Regions from separate parts of the Citrobacter sp. C1 genome, predicted to be linked through region 2. Evidence: predicted binding sites of a transcription regulator. Region 2 holds the regulator's gene; the other holds the start of a gene.
The links. Region 2 encodes Fur, which represses iron uptake genes when iron is present. Its sites were predicted from a motif close to ATAATAATGAGAACNACTATCAA; they were not measured.
Positions count from the first base shown of each region.

Region 1 (12,450 bases), 2.1 Mb from region 2:
AGTATCGCTTTCTCTCCACTGGCGGGCGGGCAGTTAACCGACCGTTACCTGAACGGGATCCCGGCGGATTCTCGTGCGGCAAGCGGTAGCCGTTTTCTCAACCCGGATCAGATAACGCCAGAGAAACTGGAAAAAGTCCGCCAACTGAACGCAATGGCTGAGCGTCGGGGACAAAAGCTCTCCCAAATGGCCCTGGCCTGGGTGTTGCGAGAAGACAAAGTCACCTCAGTGTTGATTGGTGCCAGTAAAACAGCGCAAATTGAAGATGCTGTTGGCATGCTGGCAAACCGTCATTTGTCTGCAGAAGAATGCGAGGAGATTGACGCCATCCTGAATTGTTTGAAATAAAGACACATTTATTAACAAAAAGTGCTCTCTTTCATGATTTAAGAGTTCAGGCGATTAAACGGGGCTTTACTGCCCCGTAATATTGCATTAACAGGCCGGCTACGGCTCGATCGTGAAGGAGAGAAAAAATGTTCAGGTCACTGATTCTGGCTGCAGCCTTATTGGCTTTCACGCCGCTGGCCGCAAACGCTGGTGAAATCACCCTGCTGCCATCAATAAAATTGCAAATTGGCGATCGCGATAATTATGGTAACTACTGGGACGGCGGCCACTGGCGCGACCGGGGTTACTGGCACAATAATTATGAATGGCGCAAAAATCGCTGGTGGCGTCATGATAACGGTAATCATCGTGGCTGGGATAAGCGCAAAGCGTACGAGCGCGGTTACCGTGAAGGCTGGAACGATCGCGATGACCATCGCGGTCGCGGCAAAGGCCACGGACGTGGTCATGGCCACCATCATTAATGTAACAAAAGAGCCTGCGGGCTCTTTTTGCTTACAACCCGAGCGCCGTCCCTACCAGCAGCCAGAGATTTAGCGCCACCACCAGTACCACAATCATCCAGCCAACATATTTAACCCAGACGGTGTTAACTAAATCCCCCATTAACGTCCCGTTACTGGTGAATATCAGGAGTGGTACCAGCGCCAGCGCGATACCGAAACTCAGCAACACCTGGCTCATGACCAGAATACGGGTGGGATCCAGTCCCATCAGAATGACGATGAATGACGGCATCATAGTAACCGTACGACGAACCCACAGCGGGATATGAAAACGGATAAACCCCTGCATCACAACCTGTCCGGCCAGCGTGCCGACAACCGTTGAAGAAAGCCCCGCCGCCACCAGGCTGAGACCAAATACCGTCGCCGCCGCATGACTCAACAACGGTTCCAACGTCAGATAAGCCTGATCGAGATCGGTAATGCCGGTATGACCGCTGAAGTGAAAGGCTGCGGCAGCAGTAGCCATCATTGCCAGATTGACAAACCCGGCAATGGTCATGGCGATAGCCACATCCCACTTAGTTGCCGCGTAGCGCTGTTGCCGTGTCCCGCCATGCAGATGCTGAGTTAAAGAGGAGTGCAAATAAATGACGTGCGGCATAATGGTCGCGCCGAGTACGCCGGCTGCCAGAAAGACCGCCTCAGAGTTCGGCAGACTGGGAATGATCATGCCCTTACTCAGCTGCGCCAGATTCGGCTGCGAGAAGATCAGTTCGACAATATATGCCGCGGCCACAAACAACAGTAATCCACCAATTACTTTTTCCAGTGGTTTTTGCCCGCGACGTTGCAGCATCAGGATTAAAAATGTGGCGATACCGGTCAGCACCGCCCCCTGTAACAGCGAAACGCCGAGGATCAGCTTAAAGCCAATCGCAGCACCGATAAATTCAGCAAGGTCGGTCGCCATGGCAATGATTTCAGCCTGCACCCAGTAAAACCACACCACCGGACGTGGGTAGTGATCGCGAATTTGCTCGGCGAGATTTTTTCCAGTAGCAATCCCCAGCTTGGCCGACAATACCTGAATCAGCATTGCCATCAGGTTGGCCCAGACGACGACCCACAGCAGTTTATAGCCAAAGCTAGCCCCTGCCTGGATGTTGGTGGCAAAGTTACCGGGGTCGATATACCCGATAGCCGCGATGAATGCAGGTCCCATTAACGCAAGTTTCAGCTTGCGTGCTGCCCGTCCACTGCTTGTCTCAACGCGATCGTTCGTCATTTTCGTGCCTCAAAAACATAGCCTTTGCTATGTTTCAAACTACGCCAGTTGAGAATGATTATCAAATTCATTTTGATGGATAAAAATGATTTCTTTGATAGCGTTGGTCTATAAATAGATCAGGGAACTGGAAACGCAGATGAGATGTTTAATTAATGTTATGAGATTAGCACAATGACATAACTTTTCACTTCCATACTAAACATCACGGAAGTGTATTACCGATCACTAATTTTGAATCTCGTCACAGGTCCTTATTATAGTGTGTGTTTGATCTCGTTTTCTTTGGTGTTGTTGCATAGAATGTGCACGGAAATTAAACCTGCCTCATGTTTGGAGCAAATATGGACCGCGTTCTTCATTTTGTCCTGGCCCTTGCCGTGGTTGCGGTACTCGCACTGCTGGTAAGCAGTGACCGTAAACAAATTCGCATTCGTTATGTTATTCAATTACTTGTTATCGAAGTGTTACTGGCGTGGTTCTTCCTGAATTCTGATGTCGGGCTGGGCTTCGTGAAAGGCTTCTCCGAGATGTTTGAAAAACTGCTCGGTTTTGCTAATGAAGGGACAAACTTTGTCTTCGGCAGCATGAACGATAAAGGCCTGGCATTCTTCTTCTTGAAAGTACTGTGCCCAATCGTCTTCATTTCCGCCCTGATCGGTATTCTGCAGCATATCCGCGTTCTGCCTATTATCATCCGCGCAATTGGATTTTTGTTATCCAAAGTCAACGGTATGGGCAAGCTGGAGTCCTTCAACGCCGTCAGCTCGCTGATCCTGGGTCAGTCTGAAAACTTTATTGCCTATAAAGATATTCTGGGCAAGATGTCACGCAACCGCATGTACACCATGGCCGCGACGGCAATGTCCACCGTTTCCATGTCCATCGTCGGCGCGTACATGACCATGCTAGAACCAAAATACGTTGTTGCTGCATTGGTTCTGAACATGTTCAGCACCTTTATTGTACTGTCGCTGATCAACCCTTACCGCGTGGATGCCAGCGAAGAAAATATTCAGATGTCTAACCTGCATGAAGGACAGAGCTTCTTCGAAATGCTGGGTGAGTACATTCTGGCAGGCTTCAAGGTCGCGATTATCGTGGCAGCAATGCTGATCGGTTTCATCGCGCTGATTGCCGCGCTGAACGCCTTGTTTGCCACCGTCACCGGCTGGTTTGGCTACAGCATCTCCTTCCAGGGCATCCTGGGCTACATCTTCTACCCGGTCGCATGGGTAATGGGTGTGCCGTCCAGCGAAGCGCTGCAGGTGGGCAGTATCATGGCGACTAAACTGGTTTCCAACGAATTCGTGGCCATGATGGACCTGCAGAAAATCGCGTCTACGCTCTCTCCACGCGCGGAAGGTATTCTGTCTGTGTTCCTGGTCTCCTTCGCTAACTTCTCTTCCATCGGTATCATCGCAGGCGCAATCAAAGGTCTGAACGAAGAGCAAGGCAACGTGGTATCCCGCTTTGGTCTGAAGCTGGTATACGGCTCTACGCTGGTGAGCGTACTGTCCGCATCCATCGCAGCACTGGTGCTGTAAGACAGTAGCATCGCAATCGTAGTGACTCGGCCGGGGAGATTCTCCCCGGTTTTTTTATGTCCGTCATTTGGTAATCTGACAGAGGAAGCAGAGGATCGTGCAGGAAGTAGAAACAAAAAACCCCCGCTTTTCAGCGAGGGTCTTAATTTTGGTGGAGCTAAGCGGGATCGAACCGCTGACCTCCTGCATGCCATGCAGGCGCTCTCCCAGCTGAGCTATAGCCCCACGATGCCTTTACGTACCAAATTTAGTGGGATTAAATTTGGTGGAGCTAAGCGGGATCGAACCGCTGACCTCTTGCATGCCATGCAAGCGCTCTCCCAGCTGAGCTATAGCCCCGTCACGTAAAGCTTGTCGAGTTGACGGGCGGCATAATATGAATTCCCTTCGCGCGTGTCAACGGCAAAATTAACTCACTGAATTCAATCGCTGAAAAAGCAGGCAAATGAAGAACATTGCGCAACAACTCGCATTCAGTAGTTAAACGCGTCACGGTTTCTAGTAAAATGGTGCTATAAACTGAACCACTAATTAACCCCACGACTACTCAGGGAATCGTTATGTTCAAGGAACGGATGACGCCAGAAGAACTTGCTAATCTGACCGGTTACAGCCGGCAGACCATTAATAAATGGGTGCGCAAGGAAGGCTGGGCTACGTCACCAAAACCGGGCGTTCAGGGCGGAAAAGCTCGTCTGGTTCACGTCAACGAACAAGTTCGCGAATACATTCGCAGTGCAGAGCGTTCAGCTGAAGGTTTATCAGACAACTTATCTTTAGCTGGCGACTCTTCTATTGAAACACTGCTGATCACCCTCGCGAAAGAAATGACGCCAGCAGAACAGAAAATGTTTACGTCATTGATCCTGCGTGAAGGCATTACCGGTTTGTTACAACGCTTAGGGATCCGCGACAGCAAATAATATGAAAAAATTACGCAGCAAAATGACCACCGAAGAGCTGGCTGAATGTCTCGGAGTCGCGAAACAAACGGTCAATCGTTGGATCAGAGAACAAAACTGGAAAACCGAAAAGTTTCCCGGTGTGAAGGGCGGTCGCGCAAGGCTTATTCATATTGATGCCGGCGTACGGGAATTTATTCTCAATATCCCAGCTTTTCGCAAAATCCCGGAATTTTATCAGGCGGAAGAACCCGTTGCAGAATACACGCACGTTGTCCGTAGCCACGCCTGTCGCCAGATAATCAGCGCGTTGGATAACATGTCACCAGCGGAACAAGAAAAACTGGCGCTGTTTCTTTCGCGCGAAGGTATCCGTAGTTTTCTCACCCGTCTGGGCATTGATGAATCCGAATAAATGCCAAAAAAAACGGCAGGATCTGCGCCTGCCGTTTTGTTGTCTCTCTGACTGTCTTACTGCTGCTTTTCACGCTCAGCAATAAACGCTAGTGCTTTGTTAATACGTTCAATGCTGCGGGATTTACCAATCGCATGCACCGTAACGTCTAATCCTGGAGACTGGCCTGCACCGGTAACCGCAACGCGCAGCGGCATACCGACTTTACCCATCCCCACTTCCAGCTCATCAGCGGTAGACTGAATGGCGTGATGTACGTTTTCAGCGGTCCATTCGGTGATGGCAGCAATTTTATCACGCACCACTTCCAGCGGCTGACGCGCAACCGGGCGCAGGTGTTTCTTCGCAGCATCCGCATCGAACTCAGCAAAGTCTTCATAGAAGTAGCGGCAGCTCTGCGCCATCTCTTTCAGGGTTTTGCAGCGCTCGCCCAGCAGTTTTACCAGCTCGGACAATTGCGGACCCACGCGGGTATCGATATTTTCCTGCTCAATGTGCCACTGCAGATGCGTTGCCACATATTCAGGTGCCAGAGTGTTAATGTAGTGATGGTTCAGCCACTGCAGTTTTTCGGTATTGAATGCGCTCGCCGATTTGCTTACCGCACCAAGAGAGAACAGCTTGATCATCTCTTCGCGGGTGAAGATTTCCTGATCGCCGCTGGACCAGCCCAGACGCACCAGATAGTTCAGCAGCGCTTCCGGCAGGTAACCATCGTCGCGATACTGCATCACGCTGACCGCACCGTGACGTTTGGACAGTTTTTTACCGTCGTCGCCGTTGATCATCGACACGTGCGCGTAAACCGGCACCGGCGCGTTCAGCGCCTTCAGGATGTTGATCTGACGCGGGGTGTTGTTGATATGGTCTTCACCACGAATAACGTGGGTAATTTCCATATCCCAGTCATCAACAACCACACAGAAGTTATAGGTTGGAGAACCGTCGGTACGGCGGATGATCAGATCGTCGAGTTCCTGGTTGCTGAATTCGATCGGTCCACGGATCTGGTCGTCAAAAATAACGGAACCGTCCTGCGGGTTAGCAAAACGCACCACGCAAGGTTCGTCATCGGCGTGATGTTCGTGGCCGTGGCGGCAGCGACCGTCATAACGTGGCTTCTCACCTTTCGCCATCTGATCTTCACGCAGCTGTTCCAGACGCTCTTTGGAGCAATAGCATTTATACGCTGTACCCGCTTCCAGCATCTCATCAATAACGGCGTTGTAGCGATCAAAACGTTTGGTCTGGAAGTACGGACCTTCATCCCACTCCAGATTCAGCCAGTTCATGCCATCCATAATGGCTTCGATAGCTTCCGGCGTGGAGCGTTCGAGATCGGTGTCTTCAATACGCAGCACAAACTCACCGCTATGGTTACGTGCAAAAAGCCAGGAATAAAGAGCAGTACGCGCACCGCCGACGTGCAGATAACCTGTCGGGCTAGGCGCGAAGCGAGTTTTGATTTTCATGAAATGGCCTTACGTTTATAAAGATGCCGACAACCGGCAAATCCTGGGAAGATTATCAGGCCCGTATTCTATCACCGTGGTCTGATTCCTCAATGTTGTTCAGGTTGGAACATCACGCTTTGCCATTTTCGTATACAAATCATGCCGCATGGACTGTTTTGCGATCGTTTTGTTTAAATTTACGACGAACGAACAATTTCTTTAGAAAATGCGTTGACTCATTTTCAACTCTCCCTATAATGCGACTCCACACAGCGGGGGTGATTAGCTCAGCTGGGAGAGCACCTCCCTTACAAGGAGGGGGTCGGCGGTTCGAACCCGTCATCACCCACCAACTACTTTATGTAGTCTCCGCCGTGTAGAACAGAAAATTGAGAAGTGGGTGATTAGCTCAGCTGGGAGAGCACCTCCCTTACAAGGAGGGGGTCGGCGGTTCGATCCCGTCATCACCCACCACTTTCTCGCCAGCTGGATTTTCTGTCAAAATATGAAGTACCGAAGTGGGTGATTAGCTCAGCTGGGAGAGCACCTCCCTTACAAGGAGGGGGTCGGCGGTTCGATCCCGTCATCACCCACCACTTCGGGGCGTTAGCTCAGTTGGTAGAGCAGTTGACTTTTAATCAATTGGTCGCAGGTTCGAATCCTGCACGCCCCACCAATGTAAAAAGGTGCCCTAAAGGCGCCTTTTTGCTATGCACGGAATTCAAAGATTCGAACCTGCAGCAGGTTCGGGTCGAACGCAGTGAGACAACGGAGCCGTTCACGGCGACGGCCCGAAGGGCGAGCGAAGCGAGTCATCCTGCACGCCCCACCAATGTAAAAAGGCGCCCTAAAGGCGCCTTTTTGCTATGCGTAGAATTTAACAATTCAGCCATTCTCTGCGTGATGCGCTGCGCTTATCAGGCCTACAGTCTACATCGTTGTAGGCCGGATAAGACGTCAGTCGCCATCCGGCACACATCACATCGTCAATGCCCCAACCAGTTTCTCCAGCGCAGGTGTTGCCTACTGTTGGTCATACACAATATATAAATCAGCAGGAATGCGTTCTTCCAGCGGGCGGAATACCACGCCAGGCCAGTTCATCTGCGCATAACTATCTGCAATTAACGTAATACCAATCCCCATACTGATCATCGCCAGCACCGTTTGTGGCTCCCTCACCTCACGAATAATCATCGGTGAAAATCCGGCGCTCTGGCACACACGCTGCAAAAATGCCCAGTCAGTATGAATGGAAGGCATCGTGACAAAATATTCATTACGTAGCGCTTCCAGCGGCACGGTGTCACAAGCGCTCAGCGGATGTTCTTCCGGCATCGCCACCAGAAATGAAGACTCATGCAAGCGCAGGCTGGTAAATCCGGGTGAGGGTGCTGTCGCCATCCGCCAAATCCCCGCATCCAGCTCACGCCGCTCCAGCAGCGTCATCTGCATTGCCGGCATGTTTTCGCGAAACAGAACCTCAACGTTCGGGTTCTCTTTCAAAAATCGCCGCATCACCGGGCGCATTTTTCCCCACATCGCCGTGCCTATTACGCCCAGTTCGACTCGCCCTGCCTCACCGCGGCCAATCTGCTCCACGCGTGCCAGCGCCTGGTTAGCGCTGGATAACAGGCGGCGTGACTCTTCCATCAGGATTTTTCCGGCGTGGGTTAAGGTCACGCTACGGGAATGCCGGATAAACAACAGTGTGCCGAGCTGCTGCTCCAGCTCTTTGATGTGAATACTTAGCGGGGGTTGTGACATATTCAGGCGGGCAGCCGCACGTCCAAAATGCAGTTCTTCTGCGACTGCCAGAAAATAACGCAGTAACTTCAGATCGATACGATGCGTGCGTTCCATGAGTAATGCGCTCCAGCGGAGAAGGATAATGCGCAAAGTTACCACATTGCATCACAGAACATAAAACGGCGGGCAGCATTCGCCCGCCGCAGGTAAGGATTAATGTGCCAGCGATTTCTGCACGGACCTTTCCGGCTCATGCTTGTATTTGAAGAACAGCGCAAAAATGACGGCCAACGCCAGCGCATAAACCGCAAATACCAACCAGATGGTTTGCCAGTCCTTCACGCCATCGACGGAGAAATAGTCCACCGCCATGCCGCTCAGGATTGAACCCACCCACGCCCCGACGCCGTTCACCATGGTCATAAACAGCCCCTGTGCGCTGGCGCGAATGTTGGAACTGACTTCCTGCTCGACGAACACCGATCCGGATATGTTGAAGAAATCAAACGCGCAACCGTAAACGATCATCGACATCAGTAACAGCACAAAGCCAAACGGTGACGGATCGCCAAACGCAAAGAAACCAAAACGCAACGTCCACGCCAGCATGCTCATCAGCATCACCGTTTTAATCCCAAAGCGTTTAAGGAAGAACGGAATGGTGAGAATGAAGCCCACTTCCGCCATCTGCGACACCGACAGCAAAATAGAGGGGTATTTCACGACAAAGCTGCCGGCAAATTCAGGGTTACGGGCAAAATCATGCAGGAACGGATTACCAAAGACGTTGGTGATTTGCAGTACCGCCCCCAGCATCATGGCAAAGAGAAAGAATATCGCCATACGCGGATTTTTAAACAGCACAAACGCATCCAGTCCCAGTTTACCGGCAAGCGTCGTTGCCACTTTCTTCTCAGCAACCGGAATTTTCGGTAAGGTAAACGCGTACATCGCCAGCAGTAATGAGGCGCCGGAGGCGATATACAGCTGGGCGCTGCTCAGTTCCAGTCCCATCAGGCTTACCGTCCACATAGCCACAATAAAGCCAATCGTGCCAAACACGCGAATCGGCGGGAAAGCCGTGACCGGATCCTGGCCGGATTGCGCCAGGCAGGAGTATGAGACGCTGTTCGACAACGCAATCGTCGGCATATAAGCCATGGCGTTAATCAGCATCACCCAGAACATGGTATCTGCATCGGTCACGGTGGTGGCATACAGCAGCACACCCGCGCACACCAGGTGACACAGCATGTAGGCGCGTTCGGCGCGCAACCATTTATCAGCGATGATCCCCATGATGCCAGGCATAATAATCGCCGCCAGCCCTTTCGAGCTATAAACCATACCCACGTTGGCACCGGTAAAATGCAGGGTGTTGATCATGTAAGAACCCAGGGTCACCAACCAACTTCCCCAGATGAAATATTGCAAAAACGACATGAGCTTTAAGCGTGAGGCGATACCCATTTTTCCGTTCCTTGCCAAAAAAGTAAGACCCCGCAAGCGGGGTCAGTTATCGTTTTTATTCAGGCCAGCTTGCGCAAAAAGCCGCAGATCAAATTGATGAAGTTCTGTCGGGAGAGTTCCGCCGCCGCTAACGTTTGGGCATGGGATAACTTCACATCTCCCAGCCCTTCTGCCAGGTTGGTGATGGCAGAAACCGCAACCACCTTCAATTCACAGTGACGTGCAGCGATAACTTCAGGGACCACCGACATACCAACCACATCACCGCCAATAATCTGCATCATGCGAATTTCTGCCGCCGTCTCAAAGTTCGGTCCCGGATAGGAGACAAATACGCCTTCGCTCAGCGGGAATCCCTCTTCTTTCGCTACGGTTTGCAGGATCGCACGGTAGTCTGCATCGTAGGCGTTCGCCAGCGAGAAGAAACGCTCGCCAAAACGCTCATCGTTGAGTCCAACCATTGGCGTGCCTGGCATGGTATTAATGTGATCGCTGAGCGCGACCAGGCTGCCCGGACCGACTTCAGGACGTAAAGAACCCGCCGCGTTGGTGCAAAATAGCAGTTCGCAGCCCAGCAGTTTAAGGGTACGAATAGCATCGGTCATCACCGTCATACCGCGACCTTCGTAAAAGTGTCCACGCCCTTTCATGCAGGCCACGGGAACGCCAGCCAGATTCCCCAGCACCAGTTCCCCCGCATGTCCATGTACGGTGCTGACCGGGAACCCTGGCAGCTTCTCGTAAGAGATCGCCACCGCATCCTCGATTTGCTCGGCCAACGCGCCCAGCCCGGAGCCGAGAATAAACGCCACGCGTGGCGTGAAGTCAGGTTTATAACCACGAATGATATCGGCGCTATACCAGGGATTCTGAGAGAAAAGAGTGTGGCTCATGAGATGTCCTTAAAACTGAGTAATCGAAAATAACGTAGCGTACCCCGATGTTATAACGAGACTACGCAATCGATTACCAATACAGTTTTTCCCGTCGATCGATAGTAAATCGGTATTGATGAGTTGCGCTAAACCCGCCCAACTTCACATTATTCTCCTGCCGTAAATGGCATGGAGGGCTTATAACTGATACAGCGGATCCCGCGCACGACCGGCAGTTAATTCACTGGCCTGTGTGCGCACGACGTCCCACAATGCCTGAGCGGCGGTCGATAAAGAGCGATTTTTACGTCGAGCCAGCATCAGCTGTCGTTCAACCACCGGCGTCAGACGTTTGACCTGCAAATGGCTGCCCTGCGGCAGGGGGAGCGCCAGCGCGGGCAGTACGCTGATACCAATCCCCGCTTCGACCATCGGAAAGAGCGTTGCCGGGTGGCCTATCTCCTGCACAATGTTGGCATCAATGGAGAAATGGGCCAGTGCCGCATCAATCAGCGGTCGGCTACCAGAGGCGTAATCCTGCAACACCAGACGTTCGTGCAGGAGATCCTGCCAATTAACCCACTCCCGCTCGGCTAAAGGATGATCCTCCCGACACAGCAGCAGGAAGGGTTCCGACAGCACCGCTTCACACTGCAGGTCCGTTGCCGCACCCGGATCGATAACAATGCCGAAATCCACTTCCCCCTGACGAATACTTTCCAGTACCCACTGCTGCGGCCTGTCATGCAGGACAAAATCGATCGCGGGATAAAGCACATTACTCTGGGCAATACACTGGGGAATAAGATGGGCAGAGATGGTCTGGCTGGCCGCAACACGAACTGTACCGGTAAGCTGCGTGCCAACCTGTCCGGCTTCGCGCAGCGTGCTGTGCAGCTCATCCAGGATACGCTCAAGGCGTGCTGCCAGCTGTTGTCCGGCGTCGGTAAGCACCACCTCTCGCGTAGTCCTGTCCAACAGGCGCACGCCCGTCTGCCCTTCCAGCTCTTTTACGCTGTGGCTCACCGCCGACTGGCTTAAGCCGATGATGTCCCCCGCCCGACTAAAGCTTTTAGCCTGAGCGACGGTGACGAAGATACGCAGTTGACGCAGAGAGTAATTCATCGATTTAATTCATATATGGATGCAATAAATCAATTTTATTTCTCAAATGGAAAAACGCAAACTAGTGCGACCGAATTCCAGGAGCTTTTATGAAACTTTTTCGTATCCTCGATCCGTTCACGTTGACGCTGATTACCGTTGTGTTACTGGCATCTTTTTTTCCCGCCGAGGGTGGATTTGTCCCTTTCTTTGAAGGGTTAACCACCGCAGCGATTGCCCTGCTGTTCTTTATGCATGGGGCCAAACTCTCACGAGAAGCCATTATTGCCGGCGGTAGCCACTGGCGGTTGCATCTGTGGGTGATGTGCAGCACCTTTGTCGTCTTCCCGGTGCTGGGCGTGCTGTTTGCCTGGTGGGCACCGGTTAACGTCGATCCGATGCTGTACACGGGTTTCCTGTATCTGTGCATTTTGCCTGCCACGGTGCAGTCGGCGATTGCCTTCACCTCGCTGGCCGGTGGTAACGTGGCCGCCGCCGTATGCTCTGCCTCCGCCTCCAGCCTGTTGGGTATTTTTCTCTCACCGCTGTTGGTCGGTCTGGTGATGAATATGCATGGCGCAGAAGGCAGCCTTGAGCAGGTAGGTAAAATTATGCTGCAACTGCTGCTGCCATTCGTGCTGGGGCATCTTTCACGCCCGTGGATTGGTAACTGGGTGTCACGACATAAAAAATGGATCGCTAAAACGGACCAGTCTTCGATTCTGCTGGTGGTTTATTCTGCCTTCAGCGAAGCCGTGGTGAATGGGATCTGGCACAAAGTCGGGGTAGGTTCACTGTTGTTTATCGTGGTAGTCAGCGTCGTACTGCTGGCTATTGTGATCGGGATAA
Region 1 covers NZ_CP115035.1:1,501,087-1,513,536, reverse strand. The annotation lists gene mgrA (L-glyceraldehyde 3-phosphate reductase) at 1-348, shown strand, start outside; gene ypeC (DUF2502 domain-containing protein YpeC) at 477-815, shown strand; gene IB214_RS07170 (Nramp family divalent metal transporter) at 847-2,085, opposite strand; gene nupC (nucleoside permease NupC) at 2,430-3,632, shown strand; tRNA gene IB214_RS07160 (tRNA-Ala) at 3,782-3,857, opposite strand; tRNA gene IB214_RS07155 (tRNA-Ala) at 3,896-3,971, opposite strand; gene IB214_RS07150 (YfeC-like transcriptional regulator) at 4,193-4,555, shown strand; gene IB214_RS07145 (YfeC-like transcriptional regulator) at 4,557-4,949, shown strand; gene gltX (glutamate--tRNA ligase) at 5,006-6,421, opposite strand; tRNA gene IB214_RS07135 (tRNA-Val) at 6,680-6,755, shown strand; tRNA gene IB214_RS07130 (tRNA-Val) at 6,802-6,877, shown strand; tRNA gene IB214_RS07125 (tRNA-Val) at 6,924-6,999, shown strand; tRNA gene IB214_RS07120 (tRNA-Lys) at 7,004-7,079, shown strand; RNA gene IB214_RS07115 (RtT sRNA) at 7,102-7,235, shown strand; gene IB214_RS07110 (LysR family transcriptional regulator) at 7,427-8,266, opposite strand; gene IB214_RS07105 (nucleoside permease) at 8,366-9,622, opposite strand; gene xapA (xanthosine phosphorylase) at 9,682-10,515, opposite strand; gene IB214_RS07095 (LysR family transcriptional regulator) at 10,696-11,622, opposite strand; gene IB214_RS07090 (bile acid:sodium symporter family protein) at 11,712-12,450, shown strand, end outside.
Region 1: a site for Fur is predicted at 2,134-2,156, ahead of IB214_RS07170 (Nramp family divalent metal transporter). Genes of this name have one in related genera too.

Region 2 (12,450 bases):
TCAAGAGGAATCTGACGAATCAAACGTTCCAGCATGCAGCTGGCATGGACATACAGGTTAATCTTCGTCTCATTGGCTAAGCGTTTTTTGAGTAATCTTTCGAGAGTACTGATACAGATATCAAGGTGCTCAAGGATTTTTCCGGTATCCAGAATCGTCAACTGAGCGATGACCCGCTTGAGCGAAAAGTTATGTACCAATCTGTCGTTGATGGTCTGAATCATATCGGTATCAGCAATGCCCTGGAAAACCGTTTCCAGGCGAACATCACCCCGGCCGCTGATCAGGTCATCCAATGAAATATAGGGAATAAAGGGGATATCCGGATTAGCTGTTCCGACAACAGCAATAATGTCATAGAACTGAGACAGTGACTGGCGGGAGGACTCTGAAAGCAGTAGCTGGTGGTCATAGGCGATAACATCCACCCCTGCTTCTTTCGGAATACTGTCTTCCAGCAATGTCTGTATTCGCTGCGCCGTACCCATTCCGGTATAGCAGCTGGTAATGATTACTGGGCGTTTGACCTGCTCTGAATAGATGATTTTACTGTCATTCTTTTGGTAAGAGGTGACGTTCTCAACAATGCTTTCCAGCGGAGCGTTATCTAATAATAACTCACCGACGTGTAGCGCCATTGCCGTGGAGACATTATTAATAATGGCGACAGGGAAATGGATGCTTTTATTGAACTCAGAGTAAATATCCGTTAACGACCCCATATCTACCAGAATGACCAGCCCATTGGACATATCATTATCATTAATGTACTGCAGTATATTACTGGCGATATCTTTGATGGCCGTGTCGATAGGCATATCGAAGGAGGCAAAAAGGGTTTCACCCAACATGCGGTTCACGACATTGGCAATACTGCTGGCCGTTGCATAGCCATGTGCCAGAATGACCGCTTTGGTTCGTGGTGCAACGGTCACCATCTTCATACTTTTCAAATATAGCGTGAAGAAAACGTCATCTTCCTGGGTAATCTTGAGATCAAATCGCTGGGCGATCTGTGTTGATAACATACTCGCAATCAGGTTCTCTTCTGCCAAATATTGGCTAATATACTGATGTAAATTTTTGAGCGTTTTTTTATGCGCCAGGATGCCGTCATTACCCTGCTTATTTTTAGTGAATAAATACCATGCTAAGCCGTACAGTCGATTACCGTTAAATTGGACCGAATGTTTGCTTTCTATCTGCTGAACAATATCCTGGATAGTATTGAGATGTGAATAAATGGTCGGGTGATCGTTTTGTGCCGTTGGGTTAAATATGATCTTATCGAACAGCGTATCGATTTCACGAGAGACTTCTGGGAGCAGTACATTTTCGCTATTTTGCTGAAACAGGCTGAAGATCTTATCCCAGAATTCACTAATAAAATGGTTCAACGGTACTACAGGGAGAACCAATTGCTGTAGCGTCATCGAAGGGGTAAATACGACAGCGGTTCCTACAACCTGGTGATTAATTTGCACACCATGCGGCATAAAGCTGTCTGGTAGATCGTCTAAGTGTAAAGAGAGGCACTGATCTGCTTGAGACTTTGCAAAACGCGTGGCACTCAGGCAGGTGATGGTATTTTTTAATTCACCGATATTTCCGCTGTAGATGTGTCGTTTTAAGACGTTCAGCACCTGTGGGGACAGTTTGATATTGCGCTTGAGCAGTTTCGACTCATGCAGGAAAAAGGCATAAATAAACTGGATTTTTTCCGCTTCACCGCGCTGTTCCAACGAAGGAATGGCAATATTCAGCGGGATACGACGTATAAACGTTTCCAGAAAATACTCTTTGGGCGAGACGGTTGTGGCGAAAACCAGTCTGACCTGAGCGCTGATTTCTTTTTCGCTTTCCCCCATGCGACGAAAACGCCCGGTATCCATAAAGGTGAATAACTTTTCCTGACCCTCCGGATGTAAGCGGTGGATCTCATCCAGAAATAGCACCCCTCCATCGGCTTTTTGCAGAAGTCCTTCGCTGGTTTTATCTGCCCCTGTAAATGCACCTTTGATATAGCCAAAGAGGTGACTCGAAAGTAATTCAGGGTTGTTGGCATATTGAGCACAATTGAACGCAATAAATGGCGCGGTGGGGGGCAGGATTTTCTTCTCCACAGCTCGCTGCCAGGATAATTGTGCCAGCATGCTCTTACCGCTGCCGGTCGGGCCATACAGCATTACTGACAGACCGTGAGGGGGATAACAGATCGCGGTATTCAATTTTTCTATAACGGGGACTAAACTTCCCTGGGAACCGATCAATCCGGCAAACGTGTCTTGTTGTTTATATTGATGCTTTTTTAGCTCAGCGGCGCCTGAGAAGACGGATTGACTGACACGAAAAAACTGTTCTTCAAAAACGGCTTTGTGCAGAAAATAGACGGGCCGGGTATTCAGTTTTATGACCAGATTATCGTCAATGAGCTGATTCAGATAGTGGCTGATGGTATTACGCTTCACATTGAAGTGTTCTGCCATCGTTTGGGCCGTATGAAAGTCGTCCAGCGAGTCAAAAGAAAAATGACGGGTCTCTTCTGCCAAAAATGCAAAGATCTCTTCTTTTAACACCGTGAGCCTCTTAACTGTTCCATGCGGGTTCTAACGTCTGGTGCGCATATAAAAGTAACAAAAATAAAATGTTGTGGGACATCATGGCTCATTTGGAGTTTTTGAGTCATCACGTTTTCTACGCGTGTTATTTTGATTTAGCCGCGGGGGAGGTTATCACATTTTGCGGATAGTCGGCGGATGGTTGGCGGTGATTGTGACTATTTCGTACTTAAATTTTACTGATACGTTAATCCCCGGCTCAACGTTGAGCGGGGGACTGACGTGATTCAAAACTTATTTTGCAACACCGTCGTGCGCATGCTCATCTTCGCGGCAATCGCCTTCAGCGCAGTGGCCGTAAAGATAGAGGCTATGGTTCGTTAAACGAATACCATGTTTAGTGGCAATCTCACGCTGGCGCGCTTCGATAGAGTCATCGCTGAATTCGACCACTTTGCCACAGTCGAGGCAAATCAGGTGATCGTGATGATGCTGTTGAGTCAGTTCGAAGACGGATTTGCCCCCTTCGAAATTATGGCGGGTCACGATACCGGCATCATCAAACTGGTTCAGTACGCGATACACGGTCGCCAGACCAATCTCTTCACCCATATCGATCAGGCGTTTATATAAGTCTTCCGCACTGACGTGATGGTTATCCGGTCCCTGAAGAACTTCCAGAATTTTTAAACGAGGAAGCGTTACTTTCAGGCCAGCCTTCTTTAATGCGGTATTGTTGTCAGTCATGCGGAATCTGTCCTGTAGCTAAACGGTTCACTTCATTAAAAGAAGTGACAGAAAATGCACTTGAGATAATGCGTATCATTATAGAACTGCCACGCCTAAATGAAAACTGCAAGCCTCTGGCAAATATTGTTAATCAAAACGTGGTATCGCCAACAAACACACTGTGCAATACCCGATTGGCATCCAGCCATTGTACAGGGTCAGGCGAGAAAGTTACAAATTTGTAGCAATTATTTTGATTGGTTTTATCTATTGATGCGGCACAGATGAAGATCTGCGCCGCACGAAATTAGGCGTTAATAATCTCGTCGAGATGCAGTTCTGCTGAAATCTGCTTAACCCATTTTTCAACGCGTTCTGCGGTCAGTTCAGGCTGGCGATCTTCATCGATAGCCAGGCCGACAAAGTGGTCGTCGTCAGCCAAACCTTTGGATGCTTCAAAGTGGTAACCCGCCGTTGGCCAGTGACCGACGATGGTTGCGCCGCGCGGTTCGATGATGTCGCGAATCGTGCCTAACGCATCGCAGAAATATTCTGCGTAATCTTCCTGATCGCCACAGCCAAACAAAGCAACCAGTTTACCGTTAAAATCAATGTCTTCGAGGGTCGGGAAGAAGTCGTCCCAGTCACACTGCGCTTCGCCGTAGTACCAGGTCGGGATGCCGAGCAGCAGAATGTCATACCCTTCCAGGTCTTCTTTGCTGCTTTTTGCAATGTCATGTACATCGGCAACGTCTTTACCAAGCTGTTTTTGAATCATTTTTGCGATGTTTTCGGTATTACCGGTGTCGCTGCCGAAAAAGATGCCAGTGATTGCCATGAGTAAAATAACCTCTTGAAACTTATTGAAATGGTGGTGGCGCATTGCCCACGGATAAGGGCAATCATAGCAGAACAGTCAGGCATGCGGAAACAGCAAACACGCTGGACTGCACTCTGTGCTACACGATTTATGATTTATACCCGTCATACTTCAAGCTGCATGTGCGTTGGCTTTCCTCGCTCACCCCAGTCACGTACTTATGTACACTCCTGGAGATTCGCTGCGTCGCCGCCTTGATGCAACTCGAATTATTTAGGGTATAGAGCAGAATTTCAGACTATGCCTGACCACGCAATGTGGCGAGTTGGATCATCAGCATTTCTTCAATGAGTTCACTGCGGCTCATATTACGCGCATCAGCCAGCTCATTCAGCGCGTCAACGGCGTCGGCGTTCAGTTTCAGTTCGACACGCTTAAGCCCACGAACTTTGTCGCGTTTAAGCTGATTACGTTTGTTAATACGTAACTGTTCATCACGCGAAAGCGGATTGGTTTTGGGTCGTCCCGGGCGACGCTCCTGCGCGAACAGATCTAATGTCGTACGGTCCGTTTGTTCTTTGGCCATGATCTTGGTGACTTCGGGGAAACAATCAGCCAGGCGTCTGCCCGGATGGATAGCGCGCCATCATACATCAGCAGGGGAGGCGCGCCAACGCCCACGCACGTAATCGCGCGCGGACGCTGAGTTTTTAATCAGTTAGCCTGTTCTGTCAGATAACGACGGATGGCGCGCAGCACGGCTTCGGGTTTTTCTGCATGCACCCAATGGCCCGCGCCGGCAATGACATGTGCCCGTGCCTGGGGAAATTGCGCCAGCAATGGGGCTCGATACGCTTCAGTAACGTACGGTGAGTTCCCCCCAGGGATGAACAGCGCCGGGTGATCCCAGGCCGGAATGGTTTCCCAGCCGACAATATGCGGATACTGATCCCACAATACCGGGACGTTAAAGCGCCATTCACCGTCTATAAATGATTTCAGCAGAAACTGGATCACGCCTTCTTCTTTAAGATGTTGGCGCATCACGCTAGCCGCCTGCTGGCGCGACGCGGCTTCTGTATCCGTCACCGCATTAATCGCCGCAAATATCTCATCGTGACGGCGGACCTGGTAATCAACCGGGGCAATATCGATAGCCACCAGCTTATCGATACGTTCCGGTGCCAGGGCGGTTAGCGCCATCACGGCTTTGCCCCCCATTGAATGGCCAATAAAGGTGGCTTTTTCTATCTGTTGGGCATCCAACGTATCCAGCAGATCTTGCGCCATCGCCGGGTAGTTCATCTCCGGAGAACGGGGTGAGAGGCCATGATTTCGCATATCAACCTGGATGATATTGTGATCGACAACCAGAGAGCGGGCCAGTATGCCCAGATTGTCCAGGCTGCCAAACAGCCCGTGCACCAGGACGATGGGAGAATTATTGTGCAGGTTTTGTGCAGATTGCGCTCGGATATTCAATTTCATGGCAAAGTTCTTTTTTTCACGCTAGCGGGTTAGGGTATCATGTTGACCATTCTGCCACACGGCTGCAACAACTACGGTTACTCCGAGTTTTTCCGGCCATCGGGCTTGACGCTATCCGCTGTTGGGATTTGCCTTTACACTACGCGTGTACAGTCCCAACAACTTGTATTCAGCTAAACACCGCACTGGATTAAGATGAAAACGATTGAAGTTGATGATGAACTCTATAGCTATATTGCCAGCCATACCAAGCATATCGGCGAGAGCGCATCCGACATTTTACGGCGTATGTTGAAGTTTTCCGCCGCATCACAGCCTGCCACGCCGGTGGTGAAAGACGTCCGCGCCGTGCAACCTGTCGTGGAAGCCAAGCCGGTTAACCCTGTAAAAGACAAAGTGCGCGCCATGCGTGAACTGCTGCTTTCCGATGAATATGCGGAACAGAAAAAAGCAGTGAATCGCTTTATGCTGGTGCTGTCTACACTCTATTCACTGGATCAACACGCGTTTGCCGAGGCAACAGAATCGTTGCATGGTCGCACGCGCGTCTATTTTGCAGCGGATGAACAGACGCTGCTGAAAAATGGTAATCAAACCAAGCCGAAACACGTGCCAGGCACGCCGTATTGGGTGATCACCAACACGAATACCGGCCGTAAATGCAGCATGGTTGAACACATCATGCAGTCAATGCAATTCCCTGCGGAATTGATTGAAAAGGTTTGCGGAACAATTTAATCCTTGCATTAGAAGGACCAGGCAATGGCAATCCACAATCGTGCAGGTCAACCTGCACAACAGAGTGATCTGATTAACGTCGCCCAACTGACGGCACAGTACTATGTACTGAAACCAGAAGCAGGGAATGCAGAGCACGCCGTTAAGTTCGGTACGTCCGGGCATCGCGGCAGTGCAGGTCGTCACAGTTTTAACGAACCGCACATTCTGGCTATCGCTCAAGCGATTGCTGAAGAACGTGCGAAAAACGGAATTACTGGCCCTTGTTATGTGGGCAAGGACACTCACGCGCTGTCTGAACCGGCATTTATCTCTGTACTGGAAGTGCTGGCGGCAAACGGTGTTGATGTCATCGTGCAGGAAAATAACGGCTATACGCCAACGCCCGCCGTGTCTAACGCTATCCTGGTCCACAACAAAAAAGGCGGCCCGTTGGCTGACGGTATTGTGATCACACCGTCCCATAACCCGCCGGAGGATGGCGGGATTAAATACAACCCGCCAAACGGTGGTCCGGCAGATACTAACGTCACTAAAGTGGTGGAAGACAGGGCCAATGCACTACTGGCCGATGGCCTTAACGGCGTGAAACGTATTTCACTGGATGCGGCGCTGGCGTCGGGTCACGTGAAAGAACAGGATCTGGTGCAACCGTTCGTTGAAGGATTGGCAGACATCGTCGATATGGCCGCGATCCAGAAAGCGGGCCTGACGCTGGGTGTTGATCCGCTGGGTGGCTCCGGTATCGAATACTGGAAGCGTATTGCTGAGCACTACAAACTGAATCTGACCATCGTTAACGATCAGGTTGATCAGACCTTCCGCTTTATGCATCTCGACAAAGATGGCGCCATCCGTATGGACTGCTCTTCTGAGTGTGCCATGGCGGGTCTGTTGGCGCTGCGTGATAAGTTCGATCTGGCGTTTGCCAACGATCCGGACTACGACCGTCACGGCATTGTTACCCCGGCTGGGTTAATGAACCCGAACCATTATCTGGCGGTGGCAATCAACTACCTGTTCCAGCATCGTCCGCAGTGGGGCAAAGAGGTTGCTGTCGGTAAAACGCTGGTGTCCTCCGCGATGATTGACCGCGTGGTGAATGACCTGGGTCGCAAGCTGGTGGAAGTGCCGGTTGGCTTTAAATGGTTCGTTGACGGTCTGTTTGACGGCAGCTTTGGCTTTGGCGGTGAAGAGAGCGCGGGCGCGTCATTCCTGCGTTTCGACGGTACGCCATGGTCGACGGACAAAGACGGGATCATCATGTGCCTGCTGGCAGCGGAAATTACCGCGGTTACCGGTAAGAACCCGCAGGAGCACTATAATGAGCTGGCCGCGCGCTTTGGTGCGCCAAGCTACAACCGTTTACAGGCTCCCGCGACGTCTGCGCAGAAAGCTGCGCTGTCTAAACTGTCTCCGGAAATGGTTAGCGCCAGTACGCTTGCCGGTGACCCGATCACTGCACGTCTGACCGCTGCACCAGGTAACGGTGCCTCCATTGGCGGTCTGAAGGTGATGACCGACAACGGCTGGTTTGCCGCACGCCCGTCCGGCACCGAGGACGCCTACAAGATTTACTGTGAAAGCTTCCTCGGCGCTGAGCATCGCCAGCAGATTGAGAAAGAAGCGGTTGAGATTGTCAGCGAAGTGCTGAAAAACGCATAAGGCGTAGACCGGATGACGATGCTCGCGTCGCCATCCGGCATGAATTATAAAAGCCGGATAGCTTATATGCTGATCCGGCTTTTTTATTCAGCATCTGTTCACGGCATAAACCGATAGCCGATCCCGGTTTCGGTAATAAAGTGACGTGGACGGGCCGGATCCAGCTCGAGCTTCTGGCGCAAGTGCCCCATATAGATTCGCAGGTAGTGGCTGTGCTCGACGGCATTGGGTCCCCATACCTGGTTTAACAACTGGCGTTGGGTGAGTACTTTACCCGCGTTGTTCAGCAGGACCGCAAGCAGGCGAAACTCAATCGGCGTCAGATGTATTTCCTCTTCACCACGGTGTACCAGCCGCGCGGCAATATCCACTTTAATGTTTGAGAATTGAACCACCGGTTCGGGCGTTTGCCCGGTTGCGTGGCGGCGTAAGGCCACGCGTAAACGCGCCTGCAGCTCGCCAATACCAAACGGTTTGCTGAGATAATCATCGGCACCGGCGTCCAGCGCGGCGATTTTGTCGCTCTCCTCACTGCGGGCAGAAAGCACAATCACCGGGATGGCACTCCATTGTCGCAGGTCGCGAATAAAATCGATGCCGTCACCGTCCGGCAGGCCGAGATCGAGAATGATGAGATCGGGTTTTCGCGTGGCCGCTTCCAGCAGGCCACGTTGCAGCGTTTCTGCTTCGTAAACGCGCAGGCCATCGGCTTCCAGCGCGGTGCGCAGAAAGCGGCGAATGGCCTGTTCATCTTCAACAATCAGTACGTTTGTCACATATCCTCATGAAAATCTTCAAGTTCAGGGGGCGTTTCCTGCGGGAGTGTAACACGGAAGCATGCGCCACCCTGCGGTCGATTGTGGGCGGTAATCGTCCCGCCGTGTACGTTCACAATCGCCTGACAAATAGCCAGTCCCAGCCCTACGCCCGGTACTGAGGATTCTTTGTTTCCCCGGGAGAACTTGTCGAAAATAGCGTGCTCTTGGCCCGCTGGAATGCCGGGGCCATTATCCCATACATCCAGAAACAGATGCTCACCTTCTACCTGCGCATCAATGCCGATTTGCGCCTGTGGACCTGCGTACTTAATGGCGTTTTCCAGCAGGTTAATCAGCACCCGTTCAAACAGTGGACCGTCAACGTGAATCAGCGTCAACGGCGCCGGAAGCGACAAATTAATCGGCGCGGCTAAGCCAGGTTCCAGCATTTGCAGGGCGCTACCTACTACTTCTTCCAGCGTTAACCACTCCTTCTTAAGATTAAAGCCGCCAGACTGGATCCGCGCCATATCCAGCAAATTATTGACCAGCCGGGTGGTATTGAGCACGTGCTGGCGAATTTCGCTGGCCTGGCGGGCATGGGGAGAACCTTCGCTGGCGAGATCCAGCGTTAAAATCTCCGCCTGACCGAACAGCACCGTGAGTGGCGTGCGTAAATCATGGGAGAGGGCCGCCAGCAGAGCGTTGCGGATGCTCTCTCGTTCGCTGGCCAATCGCGCCAGTTCTTCGCTGGCGGTCAGCGTCAGGCGTTCGAGCGCACTGGCAACCAGCAGGGTAAAGGTTTCCAGCAGACGCTGCTGTTCCGGGATCATCAACTGACGCAGGTTTCCCGGCTCCACTACCAGCAGCCCGTGCGTTTTGTCAGCGCTTTTCAGCGGCAAGATTTGATACGGCACGCCGGGGAGGGTATCGGTGCCGGCACCTGCCGGTTGTCCTTTATCAAAACTCCATTGGGCAATGGCGTCATCCCACGGCGTCATGCCCTGCTGCTCTGTCAGCGGTGCCAGCTTTCCGTGCTCATCCGGCAATAACACCTGGCTGCGGGCCTGAAAGGTGGAGGCGATAAACTGTTCGCTGGTGGTGGCGATATCTTTCTGGCTACGTCCCACGGCCAGCGCTTTGGACATCTCATACAGATGACGCGTTCGCTGCTCCCGATAACGCGCGACCCGCGCCTGATAGCGCACGCCTGCGGTCAGATTCCCAATAACCAGACCAACCGTTAACATGACCGCAAAAGTGAGCAGATACTGGACGTCTGAGACGGCAAGCGTCCCGCGTGGCGCAATAAAGAACAGATCGAAGCTGGCGACGTTGATCATGGTCGCCACTACCGAGGGCCAACGACCATAAAACAGGGCGATAACCACCACGCCTAACAGATAGAGCATCACCAGATTGGCGGCATCAAAAGTAACCAGCCATTGCATGGCAATCAGCGTGGTGATGGCGCACAGCGCGGCGGCCACCACACAGCCCTGAATTTGTACCCGCCATTTATCCTTAAAAGTGCGAGTATCCATGGTTTGGGCTGCTGCGCGTGGTGGAGGCTCGTCCAACGCGACAATCATCAGATCGAGATCCGGGGCACGATGAGCCAGCTTGTCGGCAAAGGAATCGCTGCGCCACCAGCGGCGCGTGGTTGGCCGTCCCAGCACAATTTTTCCCAGGTTATGCTCCCGGGCGTAGCGAATCACCGCCTTGTCTTCGGCGGGATCGGAAAGGGTGGCGGTTTCCGCACCCAGTTCCTGTGCCAGCCGTAGCGCGCTTAAGATCGCACGGCGCTGTTTTTCCGGGAGCTGATGCAGCGCCGGGGTTTCGACATACACCGCGTGCCACACGCTGCCAAGGCGAGCAGCCAGACGTGCGGCGGCGCGTACCAGCTTTTCACTGCCGGTATTGTGTCCAATACACAGCAAAATAGCGTCGCGGGTGTGCCAGACTTTTTCCTCTCCCGGTCGTCCTCGCCAGGCGCGCATTTGATCGTCTACTCGATCGGCGGTACGGCGTAGGGCCAGTTCGCGCAGGGCGATTAAATTACCTTTGCGAAAGAAATGTTCGATTGCCCGTTCCGCCTGACCGGCGATGTAGACCTTGCCTTCGTTGAGGCGCTGGCGTAAGTCGTCAGGCGGCAGATCGACCAGCACCACATCATCGGCAGCATCGAAAAAGGGATCGGGGACGGTTTCACGCACCTGAATACCGGTCACGCCGCTGACCACGTCGTTCAGGCTTTCCAGATGCTGCACGTTAACGGTAGTAAAGACATCAATGCCCGCTTCCAGCAGCTCTTCAATGTCCTGCCAGCGGCGGGGATGGCGCGAGCCTGGCGCATTACTGTGCGCCAGTTCGTCCATTAATATCAGCGCCGGGCGGCGGGCGAGGGCCGCATCAAGATCGAACTCGCTGATGCGTCGCCCGCGGTGAGTCTGACGTTTTAACGGCAGTACGGCGAGACCGTCCAGCAGCGCGGCGGTCTCTTTGCGTCCGTGGGTTTCCACCACACCGATCAACACATCCAGGCCTTGCGCCCGCAGCCGCTGGGCCTCTGCCAGCATGGCCCAGGTTTTACCCACGCCGGCACAGGCACCGAAGAAAATTTTCAGTTTTCCACGATGCGGGGCGGTCGTTTGTTCCAGTAAACGGTCCGGATCGGGGCGTAAGGGTTCGCTATGCATGTCCTTTGTCTCAGTGCTTATCCAGCGCTAAATTAAGTTCCACCAGGTTCACCACCGGTTGACCGATAAAACTGACCAGCGGCTTTTGCGTGTATTGTGCAACCAACTGCGTAACCTCTTCAACGCTGAGGTTGCGCGCATGTGCCACGCGTGGAATCTGCCAGGCAACGGCCTCTGGCGTCAGGTTATTATCCAGCCCGCTGGCGGATGCGGTTACTAACTCCACAGGAACGACAGGGCTGGCCTGCGGGTTGGCGGCACGCAGCGCGGCGATCCGGCTTTGTAGTTGCTTATCCAGCTCCGGGTTGCTGGCGGCCAGATTACTTCCACCCGAACCCATTGGATTATAGGGTATTTCCGCCGTTGCTGACGGGCGTCCCTGAAAATATCCGGCGGCGGTAAAGTGTTGCCCGATGCGTTCAGAACCGCGGATCGTCTGACCTTCGCGGATGAGCGACCCGTTGGCCTGATGGGGAAACCACCACTGCCCCAGTGCGGTGGTCAACAGCGGGTAGACCCCGCCGGTAATAAGCATCAGGAAAAATAATGTTGATAATGCAGGACGTAATCCACTCATCTGAAACCTCACACCAGACCCAGCAGGGTCAGCAGTAAATCAATCACTTTAATGCCGATAAATGGCACGACCAGGCCGCCGAGGCCGTAAATCCACAGATTGCGGCGTAACATGGCGGAGGCGGACAACGGTTTGTAGCTCACCCCTTTCAGTGCCAGTGGGATCAGAAAGACAATCACCAGCGCATTGAAGATAACCGCGCTGAGGATTGCCGAATCCGGCGAATGCAGACGCATCACGTTAAGCGCGTTGAGCTGCGGATAGGTGGCGGCAAACGCCGCCGGAATAATGGCAAAATATTTGGCGACGTCGTTGGCAATACTGAAGGTGGTCAGTGAACCGCGCGTCATCAGCATCTGTTTGCCAATGTGGACCACTTCGATAAGCTTGGTGGGGTTAGAATCAAGGTCCACCATGT
Region 2 covers NZ_CP115035.1:3,584,270-3,596,719, reverse strand. The annotation lists gene IB214_RS17425 (sigma 54-interacting transcriptional regulator) at 1-2,576, opposite strand, end outside; gene fur (ferric iron uptake transcriptional regulator) at 2,853-3,305, opposite strand; gene IB214_RS17415 (ryhB-regulated fur leader peptide) at 3,298-3,384, opposite strand; gene fldA (flavodoxin FldA) at 3,595-4,125, opposite strand; gene ybfE (LexA regulated protein) at 4,406-4,693, opposite strand; gene ybfF (esterase) at 4,822-5,595, opposite strand; gene seqA (replication initiation negative regulator SeqA) at 5,791-6,333, shown strand; gene pgm (phosphoglucomutase (alpha-D-glucose-1,6-bisphosphate-dependent)) at 6,358-7,998, shown strand; gene kdpE (two-component system response regulator KdpE) at 8,097-8,774, opposite strand; gene kdpD (two-component system sensor histidine kinase KdpD) at 8,771-11,455, opposite strand; gene kdpC (potassium-transporting ATPase subunit KdpC) at 11,466-12,032, opposite strand; gene kdpB (potassium-transporting ATPase subunit KdpB) at 12,041-12,450, opposite strand, start outside.